Regions from separate parts of the Marinobacter sp. ANT_B65 genome, predicted to be linked through region 1. Evidence: predicted binding sites of a transcription regulator. Region 1 holds the regulator's gene; each other region holds the start of a gene.
The links. Region 1 encodes sigma-54, which starts transcription at its own class of promoters, with help from an activator protein. Its sites were predicted from a motif close to ANTGGCATNNANNTTGCTNT; they were not measured.
Positions count from the first base shown of each region.

Region 1 (7,602 bases):
GCAAGGTCGCGAAGATAAAAAAATCGCCCTGCAGGAACTGGTTAGCACTCTGGACATCAGGCCAGAAGCTATCGCTTATATGGGCGACGACCTGCCGGATCTGCCAGCAATTCGTTACGCTGGCCTCGGAGTAACAGTCCCGAACGGATACTGGCTGGTGAGAAAGCACGCAGATTACTGTACCCGGGTTAGCGGAGGCGAGGGCGCAGTAAGGGAGCTTTGCGACCTCCTGCTGACAGCGGGGGGCAAGCTTGGCACGACACTGGCCCCCTACCTGGAGCCATAACCATGGCACAGAGCGAAAGGCAAAGCCTGCTCTCCCTCATGGCCTTGGGAAACAGACCCAGGCTGCGCATGCTTGCACTCGCCGCCACTATTGCCGCAGCCTTTTTTCTGCTGTGGCAAAGTGACGAGCCGGCAATAACCAGCTATAGCGATGCACGGCAACTCCGGGGCGTAGCAGAACCTGATGGTTTTGTAATCAACGGCAGCTACACATCTTACGATGAAGCAGGCCAGCGCAAGATTGTTTTTACAAGCCCTCGCATCGAACAGTTTGAAGAAGAAGACCTGGCTACCATGGAGTCACCCAGCGCAGAAGTGTTCGGTGCAAATGAGGCGGAGCCCTGGATCCTCAAAGCCGAGAAAGGCAGCCTGCTGCGGAGTGCAGACTTGCTATACCTGACCGGTAACGTTCGTGTAACACGTACAATCGGTACCCGCAAAGCGACACTGACCACTGAGAGCCTGACCCTGGATAACGATCAGGGCAAAGTCTATACCGATGACCTTGTAGAAATAACTGATAGCATGGGCACTACCCGGGCTAAAGGCATGAGCGCGTGGATTGATGAACGTATTCTGGAACTTAACTCCCAGGTGGAAGGACGCTATGACACCGTCAGATAATTCATTGCACAAGGTGCTTGCGGCTCTCTTGGCTGCAAGCCTGGTCAGCCCGGCCCTGGCTTTCGATCTCGATTCCGGTACACCTATAACTGTCAGCGCAGACAGCGCCCGCCTGGATGATGGCAAGGGCATTGCCACCTACACCGGAGCGGTTGAACTGGTTCAGGGCAAAACCCGCCTGACGGCGGAACGGGTGGTACTGTACCGAAGCGCCGAAGGCCTCAACCGTATCGAAGCCAACGGCTCCCCTGCCCGTTACCAGCAACCTGTTACCAGCGGTGAGGGTGAAACCGACGCCAAAGCCCGAAACATCACCTGGTCTGCTTCCGACAAGCAACTCACCTTTGAACGGGAAGCCGTAATTGAGCAGAATGGCAACGTATTTCGCGGCGACATTATTCATTACGACACCGAGCAAAGAGTAGTCACAGCAGAAGGCGGCAGGGATACCGGCGCAGGCCCGGGCCGGGTCGAAATGGTCATCCAGCCCCGAGGCAGCAGCAGTGACTCCACCAAATAGCAGAAAACAGGGATCCAATGGCAGTTCTCAGAGCGAGTAACCTGGCAAAAAGCTATAAACAGAAAAAAGTGGTCATTGATGTCTCACTGGAAATTCGCAGCGGCGAGATCGTAGGCCTGCTCGGCCCCAACGGCGCCGGAAAAACCACCTGTTTTTACATGATTGTGGGGCTGGTGAATGCTGACAATGGCCGTATAACCATAGACAGCCAGGACATCACGCCACTGCCCATGCATGGCCGGGCCCGCAAAGGCATTGGCTACCTTCCGCAGGAAGCATCTGTATTCCGCAAGCTCTCAGTGCGGGATAACATTATGGCGATTCTGGAAACCCGTAAATCCCTCAGCCGCACTGAACGTTTGAGTAAACTCGAACAACTGCTGGAAGAGTTCCACATTACCCATATCCGCGACAGCCTGGGCATGGCACTCTCCGGCGGTGAACGGCGCCGGGTCGAAATTGCCCGCGCCCTGGCAATGGAACCGGCTTTCATCCTTCTGGACGAGCCGTTTGCCGGGGTAGACCCCATTTCCGTAAGTGATATCAAACAGATTATCCGCCACCTCCGGGACAAGGGCATAGGCGTTCTGATCACAGATCACAACGTGCGTGAAACACTGGATATCTGCGAGAACGCTTACATAGTTTCCGGAGGCCACATTATCGCTTCCGGAAACTCCGAAACCATACTTGCCAATCAACAAGTTAAAGAAGTGTATCTTGGAAATGAATTTCGCCTTTAGGGTCTGTTTTCGCTCCGGAGCATGTCCCTTCGATTGTTTTGCTGACCGGGAGCAAGTAAACTCGGCAAAGAACTTGCTAGGGTAATCTATAGGGGCGGCAAGTAGCCGACATACATAGATTTTTTGGCCAATGCAAGAAATTCAGAGCAGGTAAGTGTGACGGATCCTGAGCGATGGTTATGAAAGCCTCATTACAATTAAAGCTGGGTCAGAGCCTGACAATGACGCCCCAGCTGCAACAGGCGATCAGGCTTCTGCAGTTATCAACTCTCGATCTCCAGCAGGAAATCCAGCAAGCCCTGGAATCCAATCCCCTGCTGGAAAATTCGGAAGATGACGAGCAGATTGAATCGCCTTCAGCCGACAGTGATCAGAATCAGGATAGTTCCGCCGTCGAAATGTCCGCTGAAGCGACAGCTGATACACCCACCTCCGACTGGGATGAGAGCGAAACCGGCCCGGACTGGCAGTCTGAAAACGAAATCCCGGATACACTTCCCGACGATCTGCCCGTTGATACCGCATGGGAAGACGTTTATCAGTCGGCCCCTGCCCCCGCTGCACGGAATGATGACGAAAACGACCATGATTTCGAAACCAGAAACTCACCAACCGAAACCCTGAGAGATCATCTGGAGTGGCAGCTCAACCTGACACCTTTGAACGAACGGGATCAGGCCATTGCTCACGCCCTGATGGATGCAGTGGACGAGCGCGGGTACCTCACCAGCCCTGTTGAGGACATCTATGCCGGCCTGACCGACGATACAGATGAGGACCCCCTTGAGATAGATGAAGTAGAAGCCGTTTTACGCCGGCTGCAACACTTCGATCCACCGGGAGTTTTTGCCCGGGATCTTCAGGACTGTCTGCTGATCCAGCTCAACCAGCTACCACCGGAAACTCCCTGGCTTGCCCAGGCACGACTCGTCATCACCCATTACATAAATCTGCTGGGCAACCGTGATTATGCCCAGCTGCTCCGCCGCAGCCGCCTCAAGGAAGAACAGCTGCGTGACGTGCTTACCCTTATCACCGGCCTCAACCCGCGCCCCGGCGACATCATAGACCGGACCGAGCCGGATTATGTCATTCCCGATGTCATCGTTCGCAAGCACAATGGCCGCTGGCGGGTAGAGCTGAATCCTGAAATTGCTCCGCGCATACGCGTAAATGCCAGCTATGCTTCACTAATAAGGCGGGCCGACAGCAGTGCGGATAACACCTATCTTCGCGACCAGCTCCAGGAAGCCAAGTGGTTTATAAAAAGCCTGCAAAGCCGGAACGAAACTCTGCTGAAGGTTGCCACGCGTATTGTTGAGCATCAGCAGGGATTTCTGGATTATGGGGAGGAGGCAATGAAGCCACTGATCCTCTCGGATATTGCCCAGGTTGTGGAAATGCACGAATCCACCATTTCCCGTGTAACCACACAAAAATACATGCATACACCGCGAGGCATCTTTGAACTGAAGTACTTTTTCTCCAGCCACGTCAGTACCGACGAGGGCGGCGAATGTTCCTCAACAGCGATTCGCGCCATGATCAAAAAGTTAATTGCTGCAGAAACACCTAAAAAGCCGTTGAGTGACAGCAAGATTGCAGCCATGCTTGGAGAACAGGGAATCAAGGTTGCGCGACGCACAGTTGCAAAATATCGTGAGGCGATGCACATTCCGCCTTCGAACGAACGCAAGCGTCTGGTCTGAACCAGGCACTGTTTACGGGTTCTCAAGAATTTCGCTGGCGCAATAACAGGTGTCAGCACCCAGGCCGGGCTCCCAGAGCCGGAACGGATAACAACAGGAGACGTCTATGCAACTTAATATTTCAGGCCATCACGTAGAACTGACTCCCGCCCTGAAGGATTATGTGTCTGAAAAGTTTCAGCGACTGGAGCGGCACTTCGACCACATCAGTAACTGCCAGGTGACCCTGGAAGTAGATAAGGTTCGTCAGATAGCGGACGCAACACTCCACGTGGTTGGTGGTGAGATTCACGCAAAGGCGGAAAGTGAGGATATGTACGCAGCTATCGACGGACTCATCGATAAGCTTGACCGGCAGATTCTCAAGCACAAAGAAAAGAGTGTAGACAGGATGCAGGGGAACACCGCCCGCTAGGCGGCTGTTTTCAGGCATGTCATCTCATCAGACTGCGGCGCGGACAACGTGTCGCAGTTTTTTTTAACGGAAGCACGGTCGATTCATGAGCGACACATCCCTGACAATAGACAACATTCTTGCGCCGGAACTGACCCAGTGCAAGGTACCCGCATCAAGTAAAAAGCGGGTTCTGGAGTTCATTGCCGAGCAGATCCGTCAGCACAATGATTCACTCGGCGAGAGCCAGATCTTCAACAATCTGATCGCTCGTGAACGGCTGGGCAGCACCGGAATCGGCCAGGGGATCGCCATCCCCCACTGCCGTCTGGAAGGGCTCGAACATGTAATTGGCGTCCTGATAACGCTGGAAGAAGCCGTCGAGTTTGATGCTATTGACAACCAACCGGTGGATCTCGTGTTTGCACTTGTTGTGCCCAAGGAAGCCACCAGCGAACATCTGGAATTACTGAGCCAGCTCGCAGAGAAATTCAATGAAAGCACATTTTGCGACAGCCTCAGGCAATGTGAGGATGCTCAGACACTTTACCAACGCATGACGGCCGAAAACGGCTGATACCCACTCTGGCAACAGGCTGTTTCACCATGAAGCTGATCATCGTCAGTGGCCGGTCCGGTTCCGGCAAGAGTACAGCTCTTCACGTACTGGAAGACCTGGGATATTACTGCATCGATAACCTGCCTATCGGGCTTCTTTTCCCTCTTACCCGGGAGGCGGCTAACCAGAGCGCGCCGGGAAGGCTCGACAAGATGGCGGTCAGTATTGATGCCCGCAACCTGTCAGGCGAACTGGCCAATTTCGAAGATATTTACCGCAAACTTCGCAAGGCTGATATTCAGGTAGAAATCATATACCTGGATGCCGATGAGCAGTCCTTGCTGCAGCGCTTTCATGCCACTCGTCGAAAGCATCCTCTGAGCGATGACAAAACCTCTCTCAGAGAAGCTATTGACAACGAAAAAGCTCTGCTGGAGCCACTTTCAAAGCTCGCGGATCTCTACATCAACACCAAAGGGCTCTCGATGTACGAGTTGCGGGATATGGTGAAGCAGAGAGTAGCGGGCCGCAAAGACCAGGAACTGGCCCTGTTGTTCCAGTCGTTCGGCTTCAAGCACGGCGTTCCGCTGGATTCTGATTACGTATTCGATGTGCGCTGTTTACCGAACCCCTATTGGGATACCAGCCTGCGCAAATTTACAGGTCTTGACGGGCCGGTGATCGAGTTTCTGGAAAAAGAACCCGCAAGTCATAAAATGGTAAACGACCTTATTGCATTCCTCGAAAGCTGGATTCCTTCTTTTGCAGACAGCAATCGCAGTTACATGACCATTTCCATTGGATGCACTGGCGGCCAGCATCGCTCGGTGTACGTGTGCGAACAGTTGGGAAAGTATTTCCGCGAGCACAGCAGCAACGCACAGGTGCGTCACACCGAATTGCCGCACCTGCAGGCCCGGAAAGAGGTCTGACCCAGAGTGATACGTCAGCAGATTGTTATTATCAATAAACTTGGGCTGCATGCCCGGGCCACCGCCAAACTGGTTGCCACCGCATCGGCTTTCGATTGTTCTGTCAAAGTCTGCGGCAAAGGCCGCGAGGTAGATGCGAAAAATATCATGCAAGTCATGATGCTCGCGGCCAGCAAAGGCACTGAAGTGGAGCTTGTGGCCGAAGGCCCGGGAGAGCAGGAAGCCATTGAAGCCTTAACCGCGCTGATAAACGATTACTTCGGGGAAGGTGAATAGCTCGCCATTTTCCATAGCATTTCCCTGCAACTCTTTCTCACGTGCAAAGGCTAACTCCGTTATAATACAGGCGTTTTCTGTGCGTAGGTGATTCATGTCCGATATTCTGGAAAAAAGCCAGGCCCGCCAACGTTTACGCTCGCTGAGTGAAGCGCTGGACAGTGGTGCCCTGAAACAGGTCGCCCGCATCCTCAATGGTGGCTTGAGCCCCAGCGATATCGCTCACTTACTCGAATCCTCTCCTCCGCGCCAACGTGCTCTGCTGTGGAATCTGGTAGATAAACAGCTGGAAGGCGATGTTCTCCAGTACCTTAATGAGGACATTCGTGCGGAATATCTGAGCCGGCTGAACGCTCAGGAACTGGCGGATATCATCGAGGACTTCGAGTCCGACGATCTCGCCGACCTTCTGCAACAGTTACCGGACACGGTGATCCAGGAAGTTCTGGACACCATGGATGAACAGGACCGGCAACGGGTCGAAGAGGTGCTTTCCTACCCGGATGACACCGCCGGCGGCCTGATGAACACGGACACCATCACCGTGCGCCCCGACCTGAGCATTGATGTAGTATTGCGATACCTGCGCCGGCACAGAGCGCTACCCCCGATGACTGACAGCCTGATTGTAGTAAGCCGGCGCGACGAGTTTATCGGCATGCTCCCCATTACAAAAATGCTGGTATCCAATCAAACCGCAACGGTGCGGGAAGTCATGGATACCGATATAGAACCTATACCGGTCACCCTTTCTGACACCAAAGTGGCCCACCTTTTCGAGCGCTACGATCTTATTTCCGCTCCGGTGGTAAACTCAGAGGGGCGGTTGCTGGGCAGGATAACCATCGATGACGTGGTGGATGTTATCCGTGAGGATGCCGACCACTCACTGATGAGTATGGCCGGGCTGGATGACGATGAGGACACCTTCGCTCCGGTCTGGAAAACCACCAGACGCAGGGCTGTATGGTTAGGAGTCAATCTTGTCACCGCCTTTATTGCGTCCGGGGTGATAGGACTGTTTGAGGGCACCATTGACCAGGTTGTCGCCCTTGCCATACTGATGCCAATCGTTGCCAGTATGGGAGGCATAGCAGGCAGCCAGACACTCACCCTTGTGATCAGGGGCATGGCTGTGGGGCAGATCAGCTCCGCCAACGTGGGCTGGCTGCTGAACCGGGAGTTTCTTTCGAGCATGCTCAACGGCGTGCTCTGGGCCACGTTAGTGGCTGCAGCCGCGATGATCTGGTTTCAGGATGTAACCATCGGTGGGATTATTGCCGCTGCCCTGATGATCAACCTGGTCGCGGCCGCACTCGTGGGCACGGTATTACCGCTATTCCTGAAGTCCCGCAATATCGACCCGGCATTGGCCGGCAGCGTTATACTGACAACAGTCACAGATGTGGTTGGCTTTACATCTTTTCTGGGCCTGGCCACCCTCTTCTACGCCTGAACCGACTAATCTGGAATGAACAATGATCGACAGCAACCAAGACGAAGCCCCGCAATATTCCGGGCCAAGTAAATCCCAGCTCAAGCGAGACATGCACGCGCTCC
Region 1 covers NZ_NXGV01000001.1:858,915-866,516, reverse strand. The annotation lists gene CPA50_RS04115 (KdsC family phosphatase) at 1-286, shown strand, start outside; gene lptC (LPS export ABC transporter periplasmic protein LptC) at 289-909, shown strand; gene lptA (lipopolysaccharide transport periplasmic protein LptA) at 893-1,429, shown strand; gene lptB (LPS export ABC transporter ATP-binding protein) at 1,447-2,172, shown strand; gene CPA50_RS04095 (RNA polymerase factor sigma-54) at 2,346-3,881, shown strand; gene hpf (ribosome hibernation promoting factor) at 3,988-4,296, shown strand; gene ptsN (PTS IIA-like nitrogen regulatory protein PtsN) at 4,382-4,852, shown strand; gene rapZ (RNase adapter RapZ) at 4,882-5,766, shown strand; gene CPA50_RS04075 (HPr family phosphocarrier protein) at 5,773-6,042, shown strand; gene mgtE (magnesium transporter) at 6,137-7,498, shown strand; gene yjgA (ribosome biogenesis factor YjgA) at 7,521-7,602, shown strand, end outside.

Region 2 (7,602 bases), 140 kb from region 1:
GCCTCTTCACCAGTTTCTTCCATGGCAGCCTCCCATTCGGCTGCCAGTTTTTCGTCCTCGCTCAGCTCCTGACCGTCTTTGTTGTCGTCAGCCATTGCGTCCTACCTTCAGTTGTTTTTTTAACTTGGGCCGTGTCGCCCGCTCATGGATTCTAAGCGCCAGTTTTCCGTCCCGGGTTCCCATGGTTGCCTTGTATATCGGCACGCCATTGGCGGTGACTGTCAGATATTCAGGTACCTCCACCGGAATAATATCGCCGGCTTTCAGTTTGGCGACGTCCCGCAGAGAAATTCTGCGCCTGCAAACGGTAGTATTGACAGGAACATCCACCTCTTTGATGTCTTCCTGCAATGCATTGACCCAACGCTCGTCCACATCATCAACGTCACTTTGTACTCCGGCATCAAGCACATCCCGGATCGGCTCAATCATTGAATATGGTAAAGCAAAGTGCAGCTCACCCCCGCCACCATCCAGTTCAATATGGAAGGTGCTGACCACAACCACCTCACTGGGGCTGACGATATTGGCCATGGCAGGGTTTACCTCGGAACTGAGGTAGTCAAAATCTATTTTGATAACCGCTTGCCAGGCTTCCTGCATGTCGTTGAAGACCTGGTTAAGCACCATCTGTACTATGCGATTTTCGGTGGGCGTAAACTCCCGACCCTCGATCTTTGCGTGCCGCCCCTCACCGCCGAAAAAATTATCAACCAGTTTGAACACCAGCTTTGCATCCAGAACAAACAGGGATGTCCCCCGCAACGGACGAACCTTGCATAGATTCAGGCTGGTTGGCACATACAGCGTATGGACGTATTCGCCGAACTTCATGATCTGCACGCCGCCGGTAGAGACATCCGCATTGCGGCGCAGAAGGTTGAATAGACTGATACGGGTATAACGGGCAAATCGCTCGTTGATCATCTCCAGCGTGGGCATCCGACCGCGGACGATACGATCCTGGCTGGCAAGATCGTATGATTTTACGCCGGTTTCGTCAGCGTCTTCATAAGTATCAATGTCACCGTCATCCACGCCGTGGAGGAGCGCATCAATTTCATCCTGTGACAGTAAATCCTGCATACTTTGTCCTGCCGCTGAAAAACCTTGCCCGGGCCCGGGCTCTATTGAACTCGCTACTTCAAGCTCTATTGCACTACAAAATTCCTCAAAAGCACCTGATCGACGCCGGGCTCGCCCTCCTGCTCCAGCACCTGATTCACCGTTGTAAGCATACTCTCTACCAGAGCCCTCCGGCCTTCCGGTGTCTGCAGCTCAGTAAAATCACTGTTACCAAGCACCATAACCAACTGGCTCTTGATCAGAGGCATATGCAGCTGTGCTGCCGAGAGCGCCTGAGCGTTCGTTGCGCCCAGAGCTACGTATGCCTGAGCATAACGCTGGCGCCCTTCACTCTGCACCGTCGTGACCAGGGCCTTTTCAATTTCCAGATAAGCGCTCGGAGTAAAAGTCTCGACCGCAACATCATTCTGGCCTGCCGGATCCTCACCCATTCCGGGCAACCCGCCCCCAAGAAACCACAAGGTGCCCGCAACAGACAAGGCGATCGCCAATACGACCACCAGCGTTACCAGGATAATCAGTTTCAGTTTACCTTTCTTGGCCGGTGCTGCCGCAGGTGCGTTATTTTCTGCCATAGTGTTTTTCGCCAGAAATCCGTCAGTGGAAGCTCTTTTCCATGACCTTTACAGATTGACTGCAAAGGGCGGGCCAAAAGGCCCAACCCTTCCGCTCAGAACCGCAGTTTAGCGTTGCATGAAAGGATGGGCAAAGCAGATTGGAAAGGAATGCCCACAGAAATGACGCAGGCGCTCAGGCAAAAATGTCAACAGCGCCGTTCCAGCTCAGGTCAAGACTGCCCCCCTGAGCCTCCGCGTCACTGTTTTCGGCAGCAGAGAGCTCAGTGCCCGCGCCAGAAGATGAGCCATCACCTTCACCTGTACCCTGCCCCCCGTGCTGGTTCCGCGCGTTGTCAGAAACATCAAACTGGGCCAGAGAAAGACCTTGTTCACCCAACATGTCGCGCAAACGATGGGAATGCAGCTCCAGTTGATCCCGCACTACCGGGTTAGCCGCATGAACAGTGATATTAGCCTGGTCATTATGAACGCGAACCCGAACTTCCATTGGCCCCATATCAGGCGGGGTGAGATGGATCTCGGCCACAGAAAGATTTTTGGCTGTCAGCCAACTGAGTTTCCCCATCAACTTGTCCCCCCACTCGGCATGGTTTACAGGAACATCGACCGATGTCGCGTAGCTCCTCAGGGGCACCTGCGCTTCTGCCGTCAGCTTACTGGCGGAATTTCCAATGCCCTGTTGAGAAACCAGCTCCATGGTGGCTTCAAAGCGGGTACCTGTCAGCAGGCTGGAAGAGCTCAGGGCGCCGGCTTTCTCGCCGGTGGCCGACAGCAGGCCGTCGGTTATTTGCGACCCTGCATTCACACCGTCAGTGCCGGGCTTACTCCCGACAAGTCCAGCAAAAAGTCCAGCACCCGGAATTGCGGCAGGATTATTGGCAACACTACCTGCCACAGCAGTTTGCCCGGTTACAGGCAACAACAGAGCCTGCAACTCTGCAAAGGTCAGCGGAGTCGCAGTGGCTTCCATTTCGAGAGCTACCTCCGCGACATTTTCCTTTCCTGTTACTTCATCACCGACCGTTTCGCCTTCAGTCGCAGCAACTTTGTTATCAGCCTCGCCCGATTGATCGTTTTTCCGGGCCGGCTCAGCCTCGGTTGCTGATTGCGCCTGGTCCTGTTCTTCAGAGTTTCTGGCGTCAGTTTTCCGCTGATCGACACGTTTTTGCTCCGCACGAGAGACAGATTCATACCGGCTTTCACCGATATCATTCTCTCGATCGGAACCGGGTTTTGATACGCCGGGATCGTTCTGGATTCCGGGCACCTGAGTTTGGGGAAGAACCATCTGTGCCATGGCAACCTCTTGCCGCTTTTAATCGGTAGCCCACTGTTCAGTCCGTTTCAGGGCTGAAATTCAGGCTATTTCCGAAACAACTGCAAAAGCGATGCCATTCACACACTCAACCTTGCGGGAGTTTGTTACCACCTTACATATTTATCCGACACTGCGGCCTATCAGGGAATGAAATGCCTCGGTAACTCTTTGAAATTCTGCATCAATGTCTTCAATGACAGCAGGAGCCTCGTCCAGCTTTTCACTCTGACCGACTCGTTCTGCTTTCAGGCAAAGCTCTCCAAGGCGAGGGGCTCCGATATTGATGCTACTGCCCTTGAAGCTGTGAGCGGTTTTCGCAAAAGCATCTGAATCCTCGTTCGCCACAGCTTCTTTCAGGCTTTCAACCCGCTCTTTCGAATCCATGAGATAGGTCTCGATCAGTATCGGGAACTCATCCTCCATGACCTCTCTGAGCTCTGCCAAAGCTTCTTCATCAAGGTGTGGTGTATCAACCATGACCAACTCCCTTGCTCCTGTAAAATGTCGATTAAAAGTACCAGTCATAATTAATTTCCACCCGGTTCCCCTGTTCATGGAACCTGATAGATTCAGCCAACTGTTTCAGCAGCATCAAGCCACGCCCCGCATAACGGGGCCCAATCTGTTCCATCTCCGTGGATTGCAGAACGGGATGATTCTGAAAATCAAAGCCCTGACCGCTGTCTTCGCAAATAACTCGCAGGCGCCCGCCCCACTGCATGGGTTCATGATGAAAACTGAACCTGATGTAGTGATCGCTCACCCTGCTCAGGCGCAAGGCACGCTCGGAATAGTACCGGCCAAACCCCTCCGGGGTATATTTCCATTCAGAAGGCAGTTCAAGCACGCCATGCTCCAGCGCGTTATTATACAGCTCCGAGAGCAGGGTATATATCTCCCCGCTCTTGCGCCGCAACCCAGGCACTTCCATGCAGATATGCAGCAGCAATGGCAAGGGGTTGAACTCTCCCAGAGAGTGTTCCCGGACTTCATACATGCACGTCCATTCAGCGGGGCCGGCCAGAATGGAAGGTACTGCCCCTGCAGGCAATGCAGCAAACCCTTCCTGATAATCCATTTCCACACAGCAAAGTGTAAGGTCGTCTCCGAATTTCTGGCTCCCGGTAAACCGCTGTATCCCACTCATAAGAGCATCAAACGGATGTCGCCCGGTGGTATCCAGCCCCTCAACCGCAAGCCGCACACCGCGCTCACCAAAGAGCTCACCGCTTTCATTACTGCATTCAAGCACGCCATCCGTCATCAGTAGCAGCCTGTCACCAGGGCAGGTCCTGATGGTTTCCATTTCAGCGTTGAACTGTCCGGCATTCAGAATACCCAGCGGTAAATGCCGGGATGGCAGACGAAACAATGCAGCAGAAGAGCCCACCAGCCAGCCATCAGGCAAACCACCATTCCATACTTTCAGCTGACTTAACTCAAAGTCTGCCTCAACCATCACCCCACAGCAGAACATGTTTTTCGGCAGTATATGTACAAGTTTCTGATTGATTTCGCGAATAATATCGGCCCCATCAAAACCTTTGCGAGCCATGCCATAGAAGGTTTCCGCAAGAGGCATGGCTCCCATGGCGGCGGGTAATCCGTGGCCGGTAAAATCACCTGCAAAAACAAGCATCCCACCAGCTGGGCGAGGTGAAGCAAACAGAACATCGCCACTGAAGATCGACAAAGGAGACGCGTGATAGCGGATATTGGGCGCATCCAGACACCCGGTGTGTGCAACGTTGTCAAAGACCCGCCGCGCCATATGCTGCTCTTCAAGGAGTTGCCGGTTACGCTCATGCATCAGATCTCTCTGCTCCGACAGAGTCTGATGCATCAGGCGCATCCGGTTAAAGGCATTGATCTTGGCCTCGATCATTACCCGGTTATAAGGTTTACTGAGGAATCCGTCGCCCCCGGCCTCAAGGCATCGTGCCAGATCTTCTGCTGCTGAGAGGGAGGTAATAAAAATCAACGGCACCATGCGTTCACCCGCACACCGTTTAATCTCCCGCGCGGCTTCCATCCCGTCCATTGCAGGCATCAATGCGTCCAAAAGGACGATATCCGGCTGCTCTGAATGGAAAAGCGCAACCGCCTCATGACCGTTAGCCGCATCCAGCACATGGTGACCAAGGCGCGTTAACAGGGTTTTCAGAATCAGTCGATCACTGTCACTATCATCTGCGATGAGAACTTTCAGAGGGCCGTTTGCTGCGGCACTGTCTGCATCGGATTCCGTGGCGGGTACATCCATGAAAGGTTCCGGCTGCCTGAGCAATTACCGAATTGTGAACAATTGCTCGAAGTTGGAAATGGTGAGAATCTTTCGGACATCGCTGTTGCAGTTTTCAATGGCGATAGTGGCATTATCACCTCCTGCATAATCCCTCAGCAGAAGCAGCATGCCGAGCGCGGAGCTGTCGAGATAGGTTGCTTCAGACAAATCCACAACATAGCTATGGATACCCGTGCCACCGTGCTCGTATGCATCGCGAAAGGCCTGATGAGTGCTGAAATCAAAACGGCCTTCAATCCTGATAATCAGAGTTTTACCGTCGTGACCACGGCGGGTATGGATCGGCATCCGCTAAACCTCCGGAGGTATTCACTGAAACTCCCAGCCGCCATATGCTGGCGCGACTGATGTTTTATAAGAATAGACCAGCGCTGACAGATTGCATGAAATTACAGTAACTTCAAACCCGTCATTACCGGCCGCGGCGTGAAAAAGCGCGCCCTGCAGCCTCATCAGACAGTTTCTGTTCCTGCATATCCCGTGCGTTTTGTTCTTGCTTACGGCAGGATTCGATGTACTTCTCCATGCCTCGCCGACGCTCCCAGGCCTGTTGCCATTCGCTGCGGCGAGCCTCGTAAACCGCTTCAGCCTGAACCAACTGTTTTTGTTGCTGCAGAATAACCTGATCAAGCTGCGCAATAAACGCCTGCCATGCCTGCAAACGGCTCACCTGCACCACACCATGCTGGCTATTGCGAATCTGATCCCGGTATTCCTGCTGGTAACGATTAAGATTTTCTACCTGGCCCTTATGCTGCTCCATCAGTTCCCGCGCCTGCCCCATGAGCTCCAGCGCTTTCTGTTCCTTGCGCTCTTCCAGTGAAAGCACCACACCCAGGCGTTGGGACCGTAACATTAACCAGCACCTCGATTTGTATTGGCAGCTGCGGGATCAGGAACTGCGGATTTGCGACGTTCCGGTGAACGGCGCTCGGGCACCACAGACAACAACCCCTCAATACTCTCGGCCAGGGAAGCACGCTCATTGAGACCCTGCTGCAGAAACTGGCGCATATTCCCGATATGGGTTATGGCAAAGTCGGTTTCAGGGTCAGAGCCCTTCACATAAGCCCCAACGCTGATCAGATCCCGGGCCTGCTGATAGCGCGAATAGACCTGTTTGAAACGCTGGGACCGGGCAAAATGCTCGGTTTCGGTTACCTGTGGCATAACCCGGCTGATCGAAGCCTCTACGTCGATGGCCGGATAATGCCCCTCTTCTGCAAGCCGCCGCGAGAGAACAATGTGTCCATCCAGAATCGCCCGTGCTGCATCCGCAATCGGATCCTGCTGATCATCGCCTTCTGTCAGTACAGTATAAAACGCTGTGATGGAGCCACCCCCAGGCAAACCATTGCCGGTGCGCTCCACCAGCTGAGGCAGCTTGGCAAATACGGAAGGCGGATAACCTTTTGTAGCCGGAGGTTCCCCGACGGCCAGCGCTATTTCGCGCTGGGCCTGGGCGTATCGGGTAAGCGAATCCATCAACAACAGTACCCGCTTGCCCTTATCCCGATAGTATTCAGCAATCCTGGTGGTGAGCATGGCCGCTCGCAGACGCATCAAAGGCGAATCATCAGCCGGTGCGGCAACCACAACCGATCTTGCCAGGCCTTCCTCACCAAGAATATCTTCTATAAATTCCTTAACCTCCCGGCCCCGCTCGCCTATCAGCCCAACCACAGTTACATCGGCGTCGGTAAACCGGGTCATCATTCCCAACAGCATACTTTTACCTACGCCACTGCCGGCAAAAAGACCAAGGCGCTGACCCTGGCCTACAGTCAGCAAAGCGTTAATCGCCCGGATACCCACATCCATTGACTGCCTTACCGGCGCCCGGTTCAGTGGGTTAATAATTTCGCCTGTAAGCGGAACCCGCGCCTCCGCCTGGAGTGGGCCTTTGCCATCAAGAGGTTCACCACTGCCATTTACCACACGGCCCAGCATAAGCGGGCCAACAGGAACGCGGCTTGCAGCAGACAATGGAACTACTCTGGCACCCGGTTTCAGGCCCTCAATGGCAGTCAATGGCATAAGGTAGACCTTGTCATCCTCAAACCCTACAACTTCAGCCTCGACGGTGCCGGTGCCCTCACCTTTGATAACACAGCGATCACCAACTACCATCGGGCAGCCAACACATTCCAGAGTCAGCCCTACCATTCTGGTCAGGCGACCTGACAGCTCCGGCTCGGGTTCGGTCCGCAGGTATGCTTTATATCGATCCAGGCGATCAGCCAGGGAGGACGTCATCACGCTTGCCTTCGTTGGGGTTATTCCTGGCGGGCTCGCTTTCGATAGATATGTCTCCG
Region 2 covers NZ_NXGV01000001.1:996,245-1,003,846, reverse strand. The annotation lists gene fliN (flagellar motor switch protein FliN) at 1-95, opposite strand, end outside; gene fliM (flagellar motor switch protein FliM) at 88-1,086, opposite strand; gene fliL (flagellar basal body-associated protein FliL) at 1,152-1,661, opposite strand; gene CPA50_RS04720 (flagellar hook-length control protein FliK) at 1,837-2,961, opposite strand; gene CPA50_RS04715 (Hpt domain-containing protein) at 3,103-3,459, opposite strand; gene CPA50_RS04710 (fused response regulator/phosphatase) at 3,491-5,245, opposite strand; gene CPA50_RS04705 (STAS domain-containing protein) at 5,270-5,575, opposite strand; gene fliJ (flagellar export protein FliJ) at 5,700-6,143, opposite strand; gene fliI (flagellar protein export ATPase FliI) at 6,143-7,543, opposite strand; gene CPA50_RS04690 (flagellar assembly protein FliH) at 7,524-7,602, opposite strand, start outside.
Region 2: a site for sigma-54 is predicted at 3,041-3,060, ahead of CPA50_RS04720 (flagellar hook-length control protein FliK). Genes of this name have one in related genera too.

Region 3 (7,602 bases), 530 kb from region 1:
TGCCGAACCAGCAGGAACTGGATGCCTACAAGAAGAAACTTCAGAGCATGCGGGGGCTTCCCGCTGCATTGAAGACCGTTCTGGAGCAGATCCCCAAAGACGCTCATCCCATGGATGTGATGCGCACCGGTTGCTCCATGCTGGGCAACCTGGAAACCGAGATGGACTTCAGCGAGCAGGACGACAAGATCGACCGACTGCTGGCAACCTTCCCTGGCATCATCACCTATTGGTACCGCTTTGTTCACGACGGTGTGCGTATTGATACAGAAGGTACCTGTGACTCCATCGGTGGCCACTTCCTTGAGCTGCTGCATGGCAAGAAGCCCAGTGAGCTGCATGAACGGGTTATGAACGTATCCCTGATTCTGTATGCAGAACACGAGTTCAACGCTTCTACCTTTACTGCCCGGGTATGTGCATCCACCCTGTCTGACATTCACAGCTGCGTGACCGGTGCAATCGGTACTCTGCGAGGCCCTCTGCACGGTGGTGCCAATGAAGCGGCCATGGAGCTGATTCAAAGATTCCAGAGTGCGGACGAAGCAGAAGAAGGCCTGATGGGCATGCTGTCGCGCAAGGAAAAAATCATGGGCTTTGGCCACGCGATATACAGCGTGTCTGATCCGCGCAACGTGATTATCAAAAAGTGGTCTGAAAAACTGGCCAAGGAAGTGGGCGATACCGTTCTGTATCCGGTTTCTGTGCGTTGTGAAGAAGTTATGTGGCGTGAGAAGAAACTGTTCTGTAACGCTGACTTCTTCCATGCATCGACCTACCACTTTATGGGCATCCCGACCGAGCTGTTTACGCCGATCTTCGTTATGTCCCGTGTATCCGGCTGGACCGCCCATGTGAAAGAGCAGCGAGCCAATAACCGTATTATCCGCCCAAGCGCTGATTACACTGGCCCGGATCATGCTGAGTGGCTGCCGATTGAGAAGCGCGCTTAAATAACAAGGGATACGAGGCTTCTGATGAACACTAACTATCGCAAACCGCTTCCCGGCACAGACCTGGATTATTTCGACACCCGTGAGGCTGTTGAAGATATCCAGGCCGGTGCCTATGACAAGCTTCCGTACACCTCCAGGATTCTGGCTGAACAGCTCGTTCGCCGTTGCGATCCTGATGCACTGACGGATTCACTGAAACAGCTTATTGAGCGCAAACGGGACCTGGATTTTCCCTGGTATCCGGCTCGCGTGGTTTGCCACGACATCCTGGGCCAGACCGCCCTGGTAGATCTGGCTGGCCTGCGTGATGCAATCGCCGAAAAGGGCGGTGACCCTGCCAAGGTAAACCCTGTGGTCCCAACACAATTGATTGTGGATCACTCGCTGGCGGTTGAGCATGCCGGCTTCGAGAAAGACGCGTTCGAGAAGAACCGGGAAATCGAAGATCGCCGGAACGATGACCGCTTTCACTTTATTAACTGGACTAAAACCGCGTTTAAAAACGTGGATGTGATCCCGCCGGGGAACGGCATCATGCACCAGATCAACCTGGAGAAAATGTCTCCGGTTGTTCAGGCGCGGGCTGATGGTGAAGGCAAGCGCGTTGCTTTCCCTGATACCTGCGTAGGTACAGACAGCCATACTCCAATGGTCGATGCCCTGGGTGTTATCTCCGTGGGTGTTGGTGGTCTGGAAGCCGAGAGTGTGATGCTTGGCCGTGCTTCCATGATGCGCCTGCCGGATATCGTTGGTGTCGAACTCACCGGAAAGCTGCAGCCAGGTATCACCAGTACCGATATGGTGCTGGCCCTGACAGAGTTCCTGCGTAAAGAACGTGTAGTAGGAGCCTATCTGGAGTTCTACGGCGAAGGTGCAGACAGCCTGACCGTTGGTGATCGTGCCACCATCTCCAACATGACACCGGAATACGGTGCCACTGCAGCTATGTTCTACATCGATGGTCAGACCATCGATTATCTGAAGCTGACCGGTCGTGAAGATGATCAGGTTGCTCTGGTAGAAAGGTATGCGAAACAAACTGGCTTGTGGGCCGAAGCCCTCAAGACTGCCGAGTACGAGCGTGTTCTGAAGTTTAATCTGTCTTCCGTCACCCGTACACTTGCAGGTCCCTCTAACCCTCATGCACACCTGCCGACCTCCGAGCTGGCAGAGCGTGGTATAGCGGGTGAGTGGGAACAGGAAGAAGGTAAAATGCCGGATGGCGCTGTTATCATCGCTGCCATTACCAGCTGCACCAACACCAGCAACCCTCGTAATATGGTGGCTGCTGGCCTGATTGCCCGCAACGCCAACAAACTGGGCCTGACCCGTAAGCCTTGGGTTAAGTCTTCCCTGGCTCCGGGTTCCAAGACTGTCAAGATGTACCTGGAAGACGCTGAGTTGCTGCCTGAGCTGGAAAATCTCGGCTTTGGTGTAGTGGCGTTTGCCTGTACTACGTGTAACGGCATGAGCGGCGCACTGGATCCGGCTATCAGAGACGAAATCATAGATCGTGACCTGTATGCGACAGCCGTGCTTTCAGGCAACCGTAACTTCGACGGCCGGATTCACCCCTACGCCAAACAGGCGTTTCTTGCCTCGCCACCCCTGGTTGTGGCCTATGCGATTGCAGGCACCATCCGCTTCGATATTGAAAAGGATGCGTTAGGTTACGACAAAGATGGAAATCCGGTCACTTTGAAAGACATATGGCCGGATGACGCGGAAATCGACGCCATCGTGAAAAAATCGGTGAAGCCGGAACAGTTCCGCAGCACCTACATTCCGATGTTTGACATTACCCGTGATGCACAAGCCAACACTAATCCTCTTTATGACTGGCGCAAGATGAGTACCTACATCCGCCGCCCTCCATACTGGGAAGGTGGCATGGTTGGTGAGAAGACTCTCAAGGGTATGCGCCCACTGGCTGTTCTGCCGGACAACATCACAACCGATCACCTGTCTCCGTCCAACGCAATCATGATGGACAGTGCTGCCGGCGAATACCTGCATAAAATGGGCGTGCCCGAGGTCGACTTCAACTCGTATGCAACCCACCGTGGCGATCACCTGACCGCCCAGCGTGCTACCTTTGCCAACCCGAAACTGTTCAACGAAATGGTGTTGGATGAAAACGGCAATGTGAAGCAGGGCTCTTTTGCGCGGATTGAGCCGGAAGGCAAGGTCACCCGCATGTGGGAAGCCATTGAAACCTACATGGAGCGTAAGCAGCCGCTGATCATCATTGCCGGTGCAGACTATGGCCAGGGATCGTCTCGTGACTGGGCTGCGAAAGGCGTAGCTCTGGCAGGTGTTGAAGCGATTGCTGCTGAAGGGTTTGAGCGTATTCACCGTACCAACCTGGTTGGTATGGGTGTGATGCCCCTGCAGTTTGAGGAAGGCACAACGCGCAAAACTCTGGATATTGAAGGTACAGAAACCTTTGATGTAGAAGGCACGGCTGCGCCAGGTGCGAAGCTGACTCTGGTAATCCATCGCAAGAACGACAGCACCGAACGGGTGCCGGTGATCTGCCGGTTGGATACCGCAGAGGAGTTGTCTGTCTACTCAGCTGGCGGCGTACTGCAGCGTTTTGCCCAGGACTTCCTGGAATCTGAAGGCGCAGCGTGAAAATGAGGCCTGGCTGCTATCCGGAGCCAGGCCTTGTATTCAACCAGTCATTGCTAAGAGTGAGAGCAACAAGATGAGCAAGGCTCCCCAAATCAGAATACCCGCTACCTATATGCGTGGCGGCACCAGCAAGGGTGTGTTCTTCAGGCTGAACGATCTCCCGGAGAGAGCCCAGGCCCCTGGCCCTGCGCGGGATAATATGTTGTTGCGCATTATTGGCAGCCCCGATCCCTACCAGAAGCAGACTGACGGTATGGGCGGCGCTACATCCAGTACCAGCAAAACCGTTATTCTGAGCAAAAGTGCCCAGCCGGATCACGATGTGGATTACCTGTTCGGGCAAGTAAGCATTGATAAGCCTTTTGTGGACTGGAGCGGCAACTGCGGCAACCTCACTGCAGCCGTCGGCGCCTTCGCTATTAATAGTGGCTTCGTGGCAAAAGAGCGCATCCCGGAAAATGGCACGGCAGTTGTTCGCATCTGGCAGGCAAATATCCGTAAAACCATCATTGCCAACGTGCCAATCACCAATGGTGAAGTGCAGGAAACCGGTGACTTTGAACTGGATGGCGTAACCTTCCCTGCAGCCGAAGTGCAGGTAGAGTTCATGGACCCGGCCGACGGCGAAGGTTCCATGTTCCCCACCGGTAATCTGGTGGATGAGCTGGAAGTTCCGGGCGTTGGTACCCTGAAAGCCACCATGATCAATGCCGGCATTCCAACCGTATTCATCAATGCGAAGGAAGTTGGCTACAAAGGATCGGAGCTGCAGGACGACATCAACAGCGACCCCAAAGCCCTGGCGATGTTTGAAACTATTCGTGCGTACGGCGCTGTAAAGATGGGGTTAATCCAGAACATTGAAGAAGCTGAATCCCGGCAGCACACCCCGAAAGTAGCCATCGTAGCACCACCGGCGGACTACACTTCATCAAGCGGGAAGAAGATTGCTGCAGGTGATATTGATGTGCTGGTTCGCGCACTGTCCATGGGCAAGCTTCATCACGCCATGATGGGTACAGCTGCAGTCTCAATCGCAACCGCAGCAGCTATTCCGGGAACACTGGTAAACCTGGCGGCGGGTGGTGGTGATCGCACATCCGTTACCTTCGGCCATCCCTCGGGTACGCTGCAGGTAGGTGCAGAAGCTAAAGAAGTGAATGGTCAGTGGACAGCCACCAAGGCCATTATGAGCCGTAGTGCCCGAATTCTTATGGAAGGTTGGGTAAGGGTTCCAGAGGATAGCTTTTAAGCAAAAGCCATTTGGTCTTTCGACCAAATGGCTTTCATTTCCAGGAGAGTCAGTTTAATTGCTGAGACTCTGCATCAGGTCCTGTCAGGAGCGACGCGCCAAAAAACGGCGTCTTGCTCCGAAACCAATCAAACCCATCGCCAGCAGTGCCAGAGTTGATGGTTCTGGAACCGGCTGCGGATCCGGATCTGGTGTAATCTGACCAAGGTCGCCGATTACCATATCATCGAATGCAAAATAGTCACCCCCGCCGGCATTGGTAAATGCAATGCTGGTGTATGTTTCCTCGAGATCGTAAAAACCGAAGAACAGAGTTGCATTAGCGCTATTCGGGATATTCAGAGAATGGGGAACCGTAAGCGCTGAGGTCTCTCCAGAGGAGTTGGTGAGGTTCAGGATCATTTGAGCGGTCACAAAGTCCCCGATATCAATACCGTTGAAGCCGAAGGCGCTCACCGGATCCGTAAAATCAATCGTAAAGGCTCCCGTGGTGACTTCCCAGTAATTGACTCCGGATGTTGGAAAGCGTCCGGGACCTGAGGTGCCAATGTCGCCTGTGCCGGTTATAGTCGCAGCCAGAGCACCTCCACTGCCGGGAAAGCTCAGGCCGAGGGGTGAGCTGTCGCCGGCGGAGAAGGATTCAAAATCTTCGTTTCCCACGCCAGAAAGGTTTGAAAGGAAGTCATTTCTGGCCTGGGTAGAGTTAGGTCCCAGTACCCCGGTTGTGGCGGGATCTTCGCCGAAAAAAGTGACTGGTGCGGCAACTGCGTTTGCAACGCCACCCAAAAGAACAAGCGCCATTGACGCGCCTGCGATACGTCCACCGAATTGAAATTTCCTGCTCATTGGTTTCGTCCTTATCTATTTTTTGCCCGGTGTGCAGTTGGGCGTTAAGAGGCTTCACGCCTGCACTAATGTTGTAGCAAGCAAGGGGCCAATATATGAATATTCATTTAAATCAGTAAGGTGAAAATAACTTCAGGATCAAAAGTTCAAACAAGTGTTAAATTACCTGACGGTTTTCAGGGTATCGAGCCGGCATGTCGGGCCTGTGTACACTGAATTTCCGGTCAAAGAAGCTAGACTCCATTGGTAGCAAGTAAACAAAGGAGAGTAGTCCTGTGTCAGCAACATTCGATCTGAACGAACGCCCTGATTACGATGTGGTGCTGCAGAAAATTGCGGATTATGTGCTCACCTACCGGATTAACAGCGACGACGCCTGGAGCACGGCCCGCCACTGCCTGATTGATACCCTTGGGTGCGGAATGCTCGCACTGCGTTTTCCTGAATGCACCAAACACCTGGGGCCTTTGATTGAGGGTACGGTAGTGCCTCATGGTTCCCGGGTGCCGGGTACGTCATTCCGCCTCGACCCCGTAAAGGCAGCATGGGATATTGGCTGTATCATACGTTGGCTGGATTACAACGATACCTGGCTGGCGGCCGAATGGGGGCATCCCTCAGATAATCTGGGTGCTATTCTGGCTGTTGCAGATCACCTGTCCCAGAAACGCGTTGCAGAGGGCCGGGAGGCTCTCACCATGCGCTCGGTTCTGGAAGCCATGATCATGGCCCATGAAATACAGGGTATTCTGGCATTGGAGAACTCGTTTAACCGGGTTGGGCTGGATCACGTTGTGCTGGTGAAAGTTGCATCCACTGCAGTCACCGCCAAGCTCATGGGCGCGAACCGGGAACAACTGCTTTCTGCGCTTTCTCACGCCTGGGTAGATGGGCAGGCTCTTCGAACCTACCGCCATGCGCCCAATGCCGGTTCCCGTAAATCCTGGGCTGCTGGTGACGCCACCTCTCGGGCCGTTCGTCTTGCAGATATTGCCATGCGCGGAGAAATGGGTATTCCCGGAGTGCTGACGGCTCCCCAGTGGGGCTTTTACGATGTGCTGTTTACAAAAACAAACAGAGATCAGGCGCTCAAACCAGAAGACAAGCGCCAGTTTTTATTGCCTCAGCCGTTTGGTTCCTACGTAATGGAAAATATTCTGTTCAAGATTTCCTTTCCTGCGGAGTTCCATGCTCAGACGGCCGCCGAGGCTGCAGTAACGCTTCATCCTCAGGTTAAAGACCGGCTTGGCGAAATTGACCGGATTGTTATAACCACACATGAGTCTGCCATTCGTATTATTTCCAAGCAGGGCAAGCTTGCGAATGCCGCTGACCGCGATCACTGCCTGCAGTATATGACTGCAGTACCACTTATTTTTGGCAATCTTAACGCAGAGCACTACGAAGACGGCTTTCACGCGGCTCATCCGATAATCGATACGCTGCGGGAAAAGATGGAGGTCGTTGAAGATGAGCGGTATACCCGTGAATATCTGGAGGCTGACAAGCGCTCTATTGCAAATGCTGTCCAGGTGTTCTTTAAGGACGGCTCCAGCACAGATAAAGTTGCGGTGGAGTACCCTATTGGGCACCGCCGGCGCAGAAAAGAGGGTATTCCTCTGTTAAAAGACAAGTTCAGGGAAAATCTTGCCACCCGCTTCGCAGGGCAGAGGTGTCTGGAGATTTTCAACATTTGTAATGATCAGCAGTCGCTTGAATCGGCATACGTTCATGACTTTGTGGAGTTGTTTGTAGTTTAAAAAGAAGGGCGGCTGGAATATCACCCGGTTTAGTGGTTTTGGTGTCAGGATTATTTACAGCATATATATTAGGTGACTTTTAAGTCTATGAATAACAACAGGTAAATATGATGGCATGAATCGTGCTTTTGTTTTTTTCAGTGTCGAGAATATA
Region 3 covers NZ_NXGV01000001.1:1,388,251-1,395,852, forward strand. The annotation lists gene prpC (2-methylcitrate synthase) at 1-953, shown strand, start outside; gene acnD (Fe/S-dependent 2-methylisocitrate dehydratase AcnD) at 978-3,590, shown strand; gene prpF (2-methylaconitate cis-trans isomerase PrpF) at 3,664-4,842, shown strand; gene CPA50_RS06590 (PEP-CTERM sorting domain-containing protein) at 4,927-5,688, opposite strand; gene prpD (2-methylcitrate dehydratase) at 5,964-7,448, shown strand.
Region 3: a site for sigma-54 is predicted at 5,762-5,781, ahead of CPA50_RS06590 (PEP-CTERM sorting domain-containing protein). Genes of this name have one in related genera too.